DNA from 2 places in the Novosphingobium sp. HNCC26BN242 genome. Region 1 is predicted to be linked to the other one. Evidence: predicted binding sites of a transcription regulator. Region 1 holds the regulator's gene; the other holds the start of a gene.
What was found. The regulator LexA, encoded in region 1, represses DNA repair genes until DNA is damaged. The targets are predictions, from matches to a motif close to GTTCCNCNCTTGTTCT.
Positions count from the first base shown of each region.

Region 2: AC2A1F_RS08210 (ribonucleoside-diphosphate reductase subunit alpha) is a predicted target of LexA. The motif match lies at 2,005-2,020, and genes of this name have one in related genera.

Region 1 covers NZ_JBXUGM010000006.1:101,144-105,563, forward strand. The annotation lists gene moaC (cyclic pyranopterin monophosphate synthase MoaC) at 72-548, shown strand; gene AC2A1F_RS18415 (molybdopterin molybdotransferase MoeA) at 545-1,750, shown strand; gene lexA (transcriptional repressor LexA) at 1,809-2,516, shown strand; gene AC2A1F_RS18425 (energy transducer TonB) at 2,775-3,443, shown strand; gene AC2A1F_RS18430 (ComEC/Rec2 family competence protein) at 3,506-4,420, opposite strand, start outside.
Region 2 covers NZ_JBXUGM010000002.1:119,936-124,355, reverse strand. The annotation lists gene AC2A1F_RS08220 (YifB family Mg chelatase-like AAA ATPase) at 1-1,164, shown strand, start outside; gene AC2A1F_RS08215 (GlsB/YeaQ/YmgE family stress response membrane protein) at 1,367-1,615, opposite strand; gene AC2A1F_RS08210 (ribonucleoside-diphosphate reductase subunit alpha) at 2,110-4,101, shown strand; partial or broken gene AC2A1F_RS08205 (PepSY domain-containing protein) at 4,302-4,420, shown strand, end outside.

The DNA of each region.
Region 1 (4,420 bases):
ATGGAGACCGGACAGTTTTCTCCATGGACTGTGTAAACTGTGTAAACCTGTTCAGGGAAAGGCTCTGCTGAATGAACGAATTGACCCATATCGATTCGGCGGGAACCGCCCGCATGGTCGACGTTGGAGGCAAGGCTGAAACCCAGCGCGTGGCCATTGCGCGCGGCCTGATTCGCATGTCCGCAGCCACACTTGAGGCCATCCGCGCAGGCGATGCTCCCAAAGGTGACGTGCTAGGCACCGCGCGGCTTGCCGGGATCATGGCCGCAAAGAAGACCGCCGAATTAATCCCGCTGTGCCACCCGCTCGCGCTCGATGCGGTAAATGTTGATTTCACCTTCGTTGAAGCTGGCGTCGAATGCACCGCCACGGCCACGCTGACGGGCCGCACCGGTGTGGAGATGGAAGCCCTGACCGCTGTCTCGGTCGCGCTGCTGACGGTCTATGACATGGCCAAGGCGCTGGACAAGGGCATGGTCATCGAAGGCGTGCGCCTGATCGAAAAGCGCGGCGGCAAATCCGGCATCTGGCGCGCTGACGACGCGTGAAGACGCCTCCCCTTCCCCTTGCCGAAGCCCAAGCGCGTTTGCTCGCACTCGCCCCGACCTTGCCGGTAGAGCAACGTGCGGTGGCTGAATGCCTCGGCCACTACCTCGTGCAGCCGCTTGCCGCCCGCCGCACGCAGCCCGCAGCGCCGCTATCTGCGATGGATGGCTATGCCCTGCGCAGCGCCGATCTGCCCGGCCCGTGGCAGGTGACCGGCGAAAGTGCAGCTGGCCATCCGTTTGAGGGCGTGGTCGGCACAGGCGAAGCGGTGCGCATCAGCACCGGCGCTATTGTCCCGAACGGCGCTGACATGGTCCTGATCCAAGAAGATACGGCGCGCGATGGCGCAACTCTGCGCTTCACCGGCACACTGCCTGAGCCGCTGGAGCGCCATATCCGTCCGGCCGGCATGGATTTCGCTGCCGCTGCTGAATTGATCCCGGCAGGCACGCGCATAAGCCCGGCGCAGATTGCACTGGCCATTGCGGGCGGGCATAGCCATCTGCCGGTGCGGCGGCGGCTCAAGCTCGCCGTGATCGACAGCGGGGATGAACTGGTGCCGCCTGGACAAGACGCTGGGCTCCACCAGTTGCCCGCCAGCAATGGCCCCATGCTGTGCGCGATGGCCGCAGCCTTGCCGGTTGAAATTCGAGCACTTGGCCCGATCCCTGATCAACTGCAGGCGCTGGCGACAGCTTTCGACAGCGCCAGCGATGCCGACATCATCGTGACCAGCGGTGGCGCTTCGGTCGGCGATCACGATCTCGTCCGGCCCGCGCTTGAAGCCGTTGGGGCCAAGCTGGATTTCTGGCGCGTCGGGATCAAGCCGGGCAAGCCGTTGCTCGTGGCGCGCCGTGGAGCGCAAGTGATCCTTGGACTGCCGGGCAATCCCGCCTCGGCCTTTGTCACCGCGTTCCTTTTCCTGCTACCCCTGCTGCGCGCCAGCGCCGGTGCAGCGGCCCCGCTGCCATGGACAATTCCGGCGCGATTGGCCGCACCGTTGGGCAAAGGTGGCAGTCGCATGGAATTCCTTCGCGCCGTCTGGGATGGGGCCAACGTGGCGCTCGATCCGCTGCAGGATTCAGGCGCACTGTCACCGCTTGCCCGCGCCAATGCGCTGGTTGTGCGCGAAGCCTGGGCCGAAGCCAAAGCGGCAGGAACGGATGTTCCGGTTTACCTGCTCGAAAATGGCGGAATTGCTTGACGTCGTGAAATAGGTTGCTTATCCGTTCCGTATTCGTTCACCCGCGGAGGAACCGCCAATGTTGACGCGCAAGCAGCATGAACTGCTCACCTTCATCCAAATCCGGTTGGAGGAATCGGGCATTTCCCCTTCGTTCGAAGAAATGAAGGAAGCGCTCGATCTCAAATCGAAGTCCGGTGTCCATCGCCTGATCTCCGCACTGGAAGAACGCGGCTTCATCCGCCGCCTGCCCAACCGCGCGCGCGCGCTCGAAGTCCTGCGCCAGCCTGATAGCTCGGTGACCAAGCCGAGTAGCACAGCGCCAGTGCGTACTGCCGCAAATGCCAACACCACGCTCACCCCGCTGCGCACCGCACCCAAGGCCGCTCCCGCTCCCGCCAACGATGTGATCGAATTGCCGCTGCACGGGAAGATCGCCGCCGGTATGCCAATCGAAGCGTTCGAAACCGCGGCAACGCTGCCGGTGCCCGCGGCCCTGCTCGGCGCTGGAGAGCATTACGCGCTTGAAGTGTCCGGGGATTCGATGGTTGAGGCCGGAATTTTTGATGGCGACTATGCCCTTGTCCGCAAGACCGATGTTGCCCGCGATGGCGAAATCGTGGTTGCGCTGGTGCGTGGTGAAGAAGCCACACTCAAGTACCTCCACCGCGAAAAGGGCATGATCCGCCTCGATCCGGCCAACGCGGCCTATGATCCGCAGTTCTACCGGCCCGATGAAGTGGCCGTGCAGGGCAAACTGGCGGGCCTGCTGCGGCGCTACCACTAAGGGGTTTGGCGGCGACAAAGCGCTGTTGCCTGCTGGTTATAAATCTTCAGATGCCGTTCGCCGAGACAATCGGCGGGCGGCATTTGTGTTTATCCGGGATTCGTTATGCTAAATATCAATCTATTTGGTTGAGATTCTTCTAGCAAGGCGTTCGGCTTTGATATAGTTTCTATCGTTACCGAATGCCCCACACGGGGCGCCCCCTTCCGGGACGGCCCGCCAGAACCTGGGGCGTCGGCAACGGAAGAGGTGTTGCCAATGGCTTATTCAGCAGAAAATTCCCGGCAGCGACAAACGCAAACCTTCATCGCCGTAGCGTTGCTTCACGGCGTGGCGATCTGGGCCATCACGTCTGGCTTTGCCAGCGGGATCGTCAAGATCGTGAAGGACCCCTTTATTGCGCAACAGTGGAAGGACGATGAGGTAAAGATCACTCCCATCGCCCCACCGCCGGACATCAAACCGGCACAGAAACCGCAAGATACCCCGCTGGTCGCTCCCAAGCCTGACATCATACTCGGCCCCGTCGATCCGGGCATCGGGTTGAAACCGGTCGAGATCATTCCGATCGTGCCGGTTGAAGTGGGGCCATTCGTCCCGCCCGAAGTGAAGCCCTCGCCTTCTGCCAGCTTCGCCGCGCGTGGTGCCTCTCCCAAAGGTTCGCCGGGATCGTGGGTCTCGGACCGCGACTATCCGAGCGCCGCGATCCGCGAAGAGCGCGAGGGGTTGACCCGGTTCCGCCTGACCATCGGCACTGACGGCCGGGTGACCGGGTGCGAGGTTACCGGTTCGAGCGGATCGGCCGATCTTGATGCCGCTACCTGCGCGAAAGTCAGCAGCCGCGCCCGCTTCATCCCCGCGATGGGTGGCGATGGCCTGCCGATGAGCGGGAGCTACAGCGGCTCGATCCGCTGGGTGCTGCCGTAACTATCCGGTCGGGCACTTGCACATCAATCGATGCCGGTGCCCGGCCACTTGGAACCTACGAATTATTTGGCAGACAGTAAAGCTCCAGACGCGCTGTCGGAAGCCGAGGTGGCTGGTTTGACGGGCTTTCTGAATGTTGGCGGCGGTGGTTTGCGATACCATCCATGCTCGCCTTGCGTTTCGGCCACTGTCCGCACGCGGCCCGTTGTCAGATTGATCGACAGGCCTCCCGTATTTGCCAGCATGACACGGTCGGCCTTGAGCATTTTTGCCCGGCAAGAATAGGGCAAGCGACGATCCGCAACCACGATATCGGCGCGCTCGCAGGCTGCGGCGAGCGCCATGTCATCGATGTAGTTGCGGCTCCGCGCCACCAGCAAGATGAACTGCCGACCGCCACGCTGCAACCGTGCGACACAGAAGTCATCGTTGCAGCGGGCACCAGACCAGCGGTCAATCGGGCGCAGTGTGCCTTCCATACCAGCCAGTTCGAGCAAGTTGTCGCGCATGTATTCCCCCCTGCCCATGCGCAGCACGATCAGATCATCACCCGCCCCGGTCAGGCCGACGTGATGCCCATCGCCAGTGACGAGAATGTCCGGGGTCGGCGTGAGCACCATGGCTAGGACCGCCAGCGCTGCGGGGACCGCTCCCCACAACCGCACTTTTCCTGTCCACAATGCGAGCCACAACATTCCGGCAATGAACAGCGCGAACGTCCAAGGCGCGATGGCCGGGAGCATCGTCACCGCACCGGGCCTTGCCGCCACGAAATGGGCCAGCGCGAGCAGCAGCTCGAGGCTTTTGCCTGCCAGCCACCATGCCGGTGCGCCGAACCCCACACTGTCCAGCAGCAAGGCAAGGCCGATCAGCGGCATCGTGACGAAAGTGGTGAGCGGGATGGCGATCACATTGGCCAGCGCGCCATAGACGCCTGCACGATGGAAGTGGAACAGGCCGATGGGCATCAGCGCCAG
Region 2 (4,420 bases), on a different contig from region 1:
TTGCCATCGCCCGGCGTGCTGCTGGCCGCCATCCACGCCAGCGGACAGGACAAGGGGCTGATCTGCCCCGCTGCGCAAGGACCTGAAGCGCGCTGGGCGAGCGGGATCGACGTGATCGCCGCGCCCGACCTGATCGGGCTGCTCAACCACCTGAAAGGCACGCACCGGTTGCCTCAGCCTGCGCAAGGCATTGCAGAGCCTGCGCGGCGCATGGCAGACCTCAAGCAGGTAAAAGGGCAGGAAACCGCCAAGCGCGCGCTGGAGATTGCGGCGGCAGGCGGGCACAACCTGCTGATGATCGGGCCGCCGGGCGCGGGCAAATCGCTGATGGCATCATGCCTGCCGGGTATCCTGCCAGAACTAACCCCGGCTGAGGCGCTGGAAGTTTCGATGGTGGCATCGGTGGCGGGCACGCTCGAGGATGGGCGGATCAGCCGCGCCCGCCCATTCCGTGCGCCGCATCATTCCGCCTCGATGGCCGCGCTGACTGGTGGAGGCCTGAAAGTGCGGCCCGGTGAGGTGAGCCTGGCTCATCTGGGCGTGCTGTTCCTCGATGAGTTGCCGGAGTTCCAGCGCGCGGTGCTCGATTCGCTGCGTCAGCCGCTGGAGACGGGTGAGGTAACGGTGGCGCGCGCCAATGCGCACGTAACCTTCCCGGCGCGGGTGCAGCTGATTGCGGCGATGAACCCGTGCCGCTGCGGGCATCTGGGCGATCCGGCGCTGGGGTGCAGCCGTGCGCCGCGCTGTGCGGGGGATTACCAGTCCAAGGTCTCAGGGCCGTTGCTGGACCGGATCGATCTGCATGTCGAGGTCGATCCGGTCTCTGCCGCCGACTTGGCGCTGCCGCCACCGGCAGAGGGATCGGATCAGGTGGCCGCGCGTGTTGCGCGCGCGCGCAGCGTTCAAGTGGCCCGGCTGGAAGGGACGGGCATGCGGAGCAATGCGGAGCTGAACGGGGATATGCTAGACACCCACGCCACGCCGGATGAGCCGGGGCGCAAGCTGCTGGCCCAAGCTGCCGAGGCGATGCGCCTGTCCGCTCGCGGCTATACCCGCATGTTGCGCGTGGCGCGCACGATCGCGGACTTAGCAGGCGCGGAAACGGTCGGGCGTATCCATGTGGCTGAGGCGCTCAGCTACCGGCGGATCGCGCCGCGGGCCTGATCTGGGCTGGTTCACGCAGAGACGCGGAGAAGAAGGGGAGACGCAGAGAGGCTGCGCTTGGCCGCAAGGCCATCTCCGAGTGCTACGATAGCGGAAAACGTAACGTCAAGATTGGGAGAGCGGCTTTGCCGCAAGCGGGAACATCTTCGCGCCTCCCTTTTCCTCTCTGCGTCTCTGCGTGAACCCTTGCCCCGCTAAGCCTTTAAAGACTCCGCCCGATAAAGATCAGCACCATCGCGCCGATCACCGAGGCCAGGCACCCGGCGCGGTTAACGCCTTCGCCGAAGGTGCTGCTTGATCGCCAGCTGGCAAACAGGCCCGCCACCAGTGCGCCGCCCACGCCCAGCAGAATCGTTTTGACCAGCCCCATCTCGACCGCGCCGGGATAGAGGAACCGCGCCAGCACGCCGACCACAAGGCCGGTGAAAACGATCGACAGGATATTCAGCATGGTTGGCTCCGTTTCTGTGGACACATAACATGGTGCCGATTGACCGGTTCTTGTCCACAATTTGGTGATCTGGACCAAATAAACTCGGATAGGTTCATTTTGTGTCTTGCAGTGTCGGTAATCCGGCGCGTCGCTGCACTGCAGCATAAGTTTGCGCACGACGAAACGAATCGAGCGTGCGACGAATCGAGTCTGCCTGAGGAACATTACCCTCTTGTGTCTGGCAGGCGTTAGGGCACTATAGGTTGTGGTTGGACATCCGGGGCACCTCTAGACCTTGTTTAGAGCGCTTGGGCGTGTTTTTCGCGCAATGGCAGAACTTTGCCTCAGCACGAGACAATTCCGGCTGCGAACTTTGTTTAGAGACAGCGCGCGTGCGGGACATCAATGTTCCACTTTCGTTCTGTCCGGTGTAGGATCGGTGCGGCCGCCCGATTCGATTGTCGATTGATCGCCCGGATGGTTTCATCCGGTGTGCGGACGGGGGTTACAACGTGGATTTCAGGACTGGAGACGGCTCCGTGGTTGCGCAGGATGAATTGGCGCTGGCAAGCGCCCCGGCTTTTGCCGGTGAAGCGAAAGCTGTAGATATGAACGCCAAGGATGCAGGCAGTGATGCGCTCGTGGCTGGCATGGCTGCTGCGGCTGTTGCTGCGGCCCCGGTCAGCGATTCCAAGACGGTCAATCCGCGCCGCTTCACCATTGTGACCGATCACAGCCGCGATGCGCTCCTTACTGATTTCGGCAAGGATACGCTGGACGACCGCTATCTGTTGCCGGGCGAGAAGTATCAGGACCTGTTCGCGCGCGTGGCCGATGCCTATGCCGATGATCAGGCGCACGCGCAGCGGCTCTATGACTACATCTCGAAGCTGTGGTTCATGCCCGCAACGCCCGTGCTGTCAAACGGTGGCACCGGGCGGGGCCTGCCGATCTCGTGCTATCTGAACTCGGTGGATGACAGCCTTGAAGGCATCGTTGCCACCTGGAACGAGAACGTCTGGCTCGCCTCGCGCGGCGGCGGCATCGGCACCTATTGGGGCCAGGTGCGCGGCATTGGGGAGAGCGTGGGCCTGAACGGCAAGACCAGCGGCATCATTCCTTTCGTGCGCGTGATGGATTCGCTGACGCTGGCGATCAGCCAAGGTTCGCTGCGTCGTGGGTCGGCCGCGTGCTATCTTGATGTGTCACACCCGGAGATCGAAGAATTCCTCGAAATCCGCAAGCCCAGCGGCGATTTCAACCGCAAGGCGCTCAACCTGCATCACGGCGTGCTGCTGACCGATGAATTCATGGAAGCGGTGCGTGATGGCGCTGAATTCCACCTGCGGTCTCCCAAGGACGGGTCGATCCGCAACACGGTGGATGCGCGCGCGCTGTTCCAGAAGCTGGTCGAAACCCGCCTTGCCACGGGCGAGCCGTACATCGTGTTCAACGACACAGTGAACCGCATGATGCCCAAGCATCATCGCGATCTGGGGCTGAAGGTCTCGACATCGAACCTGTGTTCGGAAATCACGCTGCCCACCGGCCGCGACCATCTGGGCAACGATCGCACGGCGGTGTGCTGCCTGTCCTCGCTGAACCTTGAAACGTGGGACGAATGGAACGCCGACAAGGTGTTCATCGAAGACGTGCTGCGCTTCCTCGACAATGTGCTGCAGGACTATATCGACCGCGCGCCTGCTGAAATGGCGCGGGCCAAGTATTCGGCCATGCGCGAGCGTTCGGTCGGCATGGGCGTGATGGGCTTCCATTCGTTCCTGCAGATGAAGGGCATCGCGTTTGAATCGGCGATGGCCAAGGCGTGGAACCTCAAGATGTTCCGCCATGTCGCGGCCAAGGCCGATGAGGCCTCGCTGATGCTGGCGCAGGAACGCGGGCCGTGCCCCGATGCGGCGGACATGGGCGTGATGCAGCGCTTTTCGTGCAAGATGGCGATTGCGCCAACCGCATCGATTAGCATCATCTGCGGTGGCACTTCGGCCTGTATCGAGCCGATCCCGGCGAATATCTACACGCACAAGACGCTGTCGGGCTCGTTCGTGGTGAAGAACCCCTACCTGCAAAAGCTGCTGGCCGAAAAGAGCAAGGATTCCACCAACGTGTGGAACTCGATCCTTGAACACGGCGGATCGATCCAGCACCTCGATTTCCTCAGCCCGGACGAGAAGGCGATCTACAAGACCAGCTTCGAGATTGACCAGCGCTGGCTGCTCGAATTCGCGGCAGACCGCACGCCCTATATCGATCAGGCGCAGTCGCTGAACCTCTATATCCCGGCTGACGTGGACAAGTGGGACCTGATGATGCTGCACTTCCAAGCGTGGGAAAAGGGCATCAAGTCGCTCTATTACCTGCGTTCGAAGTCGGTCCAGCGCGCAGGGTTTGCCGGCGGGGTTGAGGCGGACAACACCTCGGCTGCGCCCAAGATCGAACTTGCCACCGCGGCGACCGATTACGAGGAATGCCTGGCCTGCCAGTGATGGCAGGTCAGCAAGCCTTGCCCCTGTCATGACGGTCCCGGCAGTCCCTGCATGTCTTAGGGCGTCCTCGCGGCTGGCGCGACCGTTGTTGCCGTTACACGCCGCGACATTTCGCGGCTTGCGCCAAGCCACCCCGTTCGGCCATTTGCGCGTGTCCGGCCCGATCCCGGCTGTGACGCTTATGGGGGCGATTTGTTCGCCGGGAACGGAAGGAATTGACTATGCGCAAGTGGCACCGCTGGATCACGGTGTTTTTCGGCGTGTTCATGCTGTGGATGGCCTTTACGGGCGTCGCCAGCCATGTGACCGCGCTTTGGCC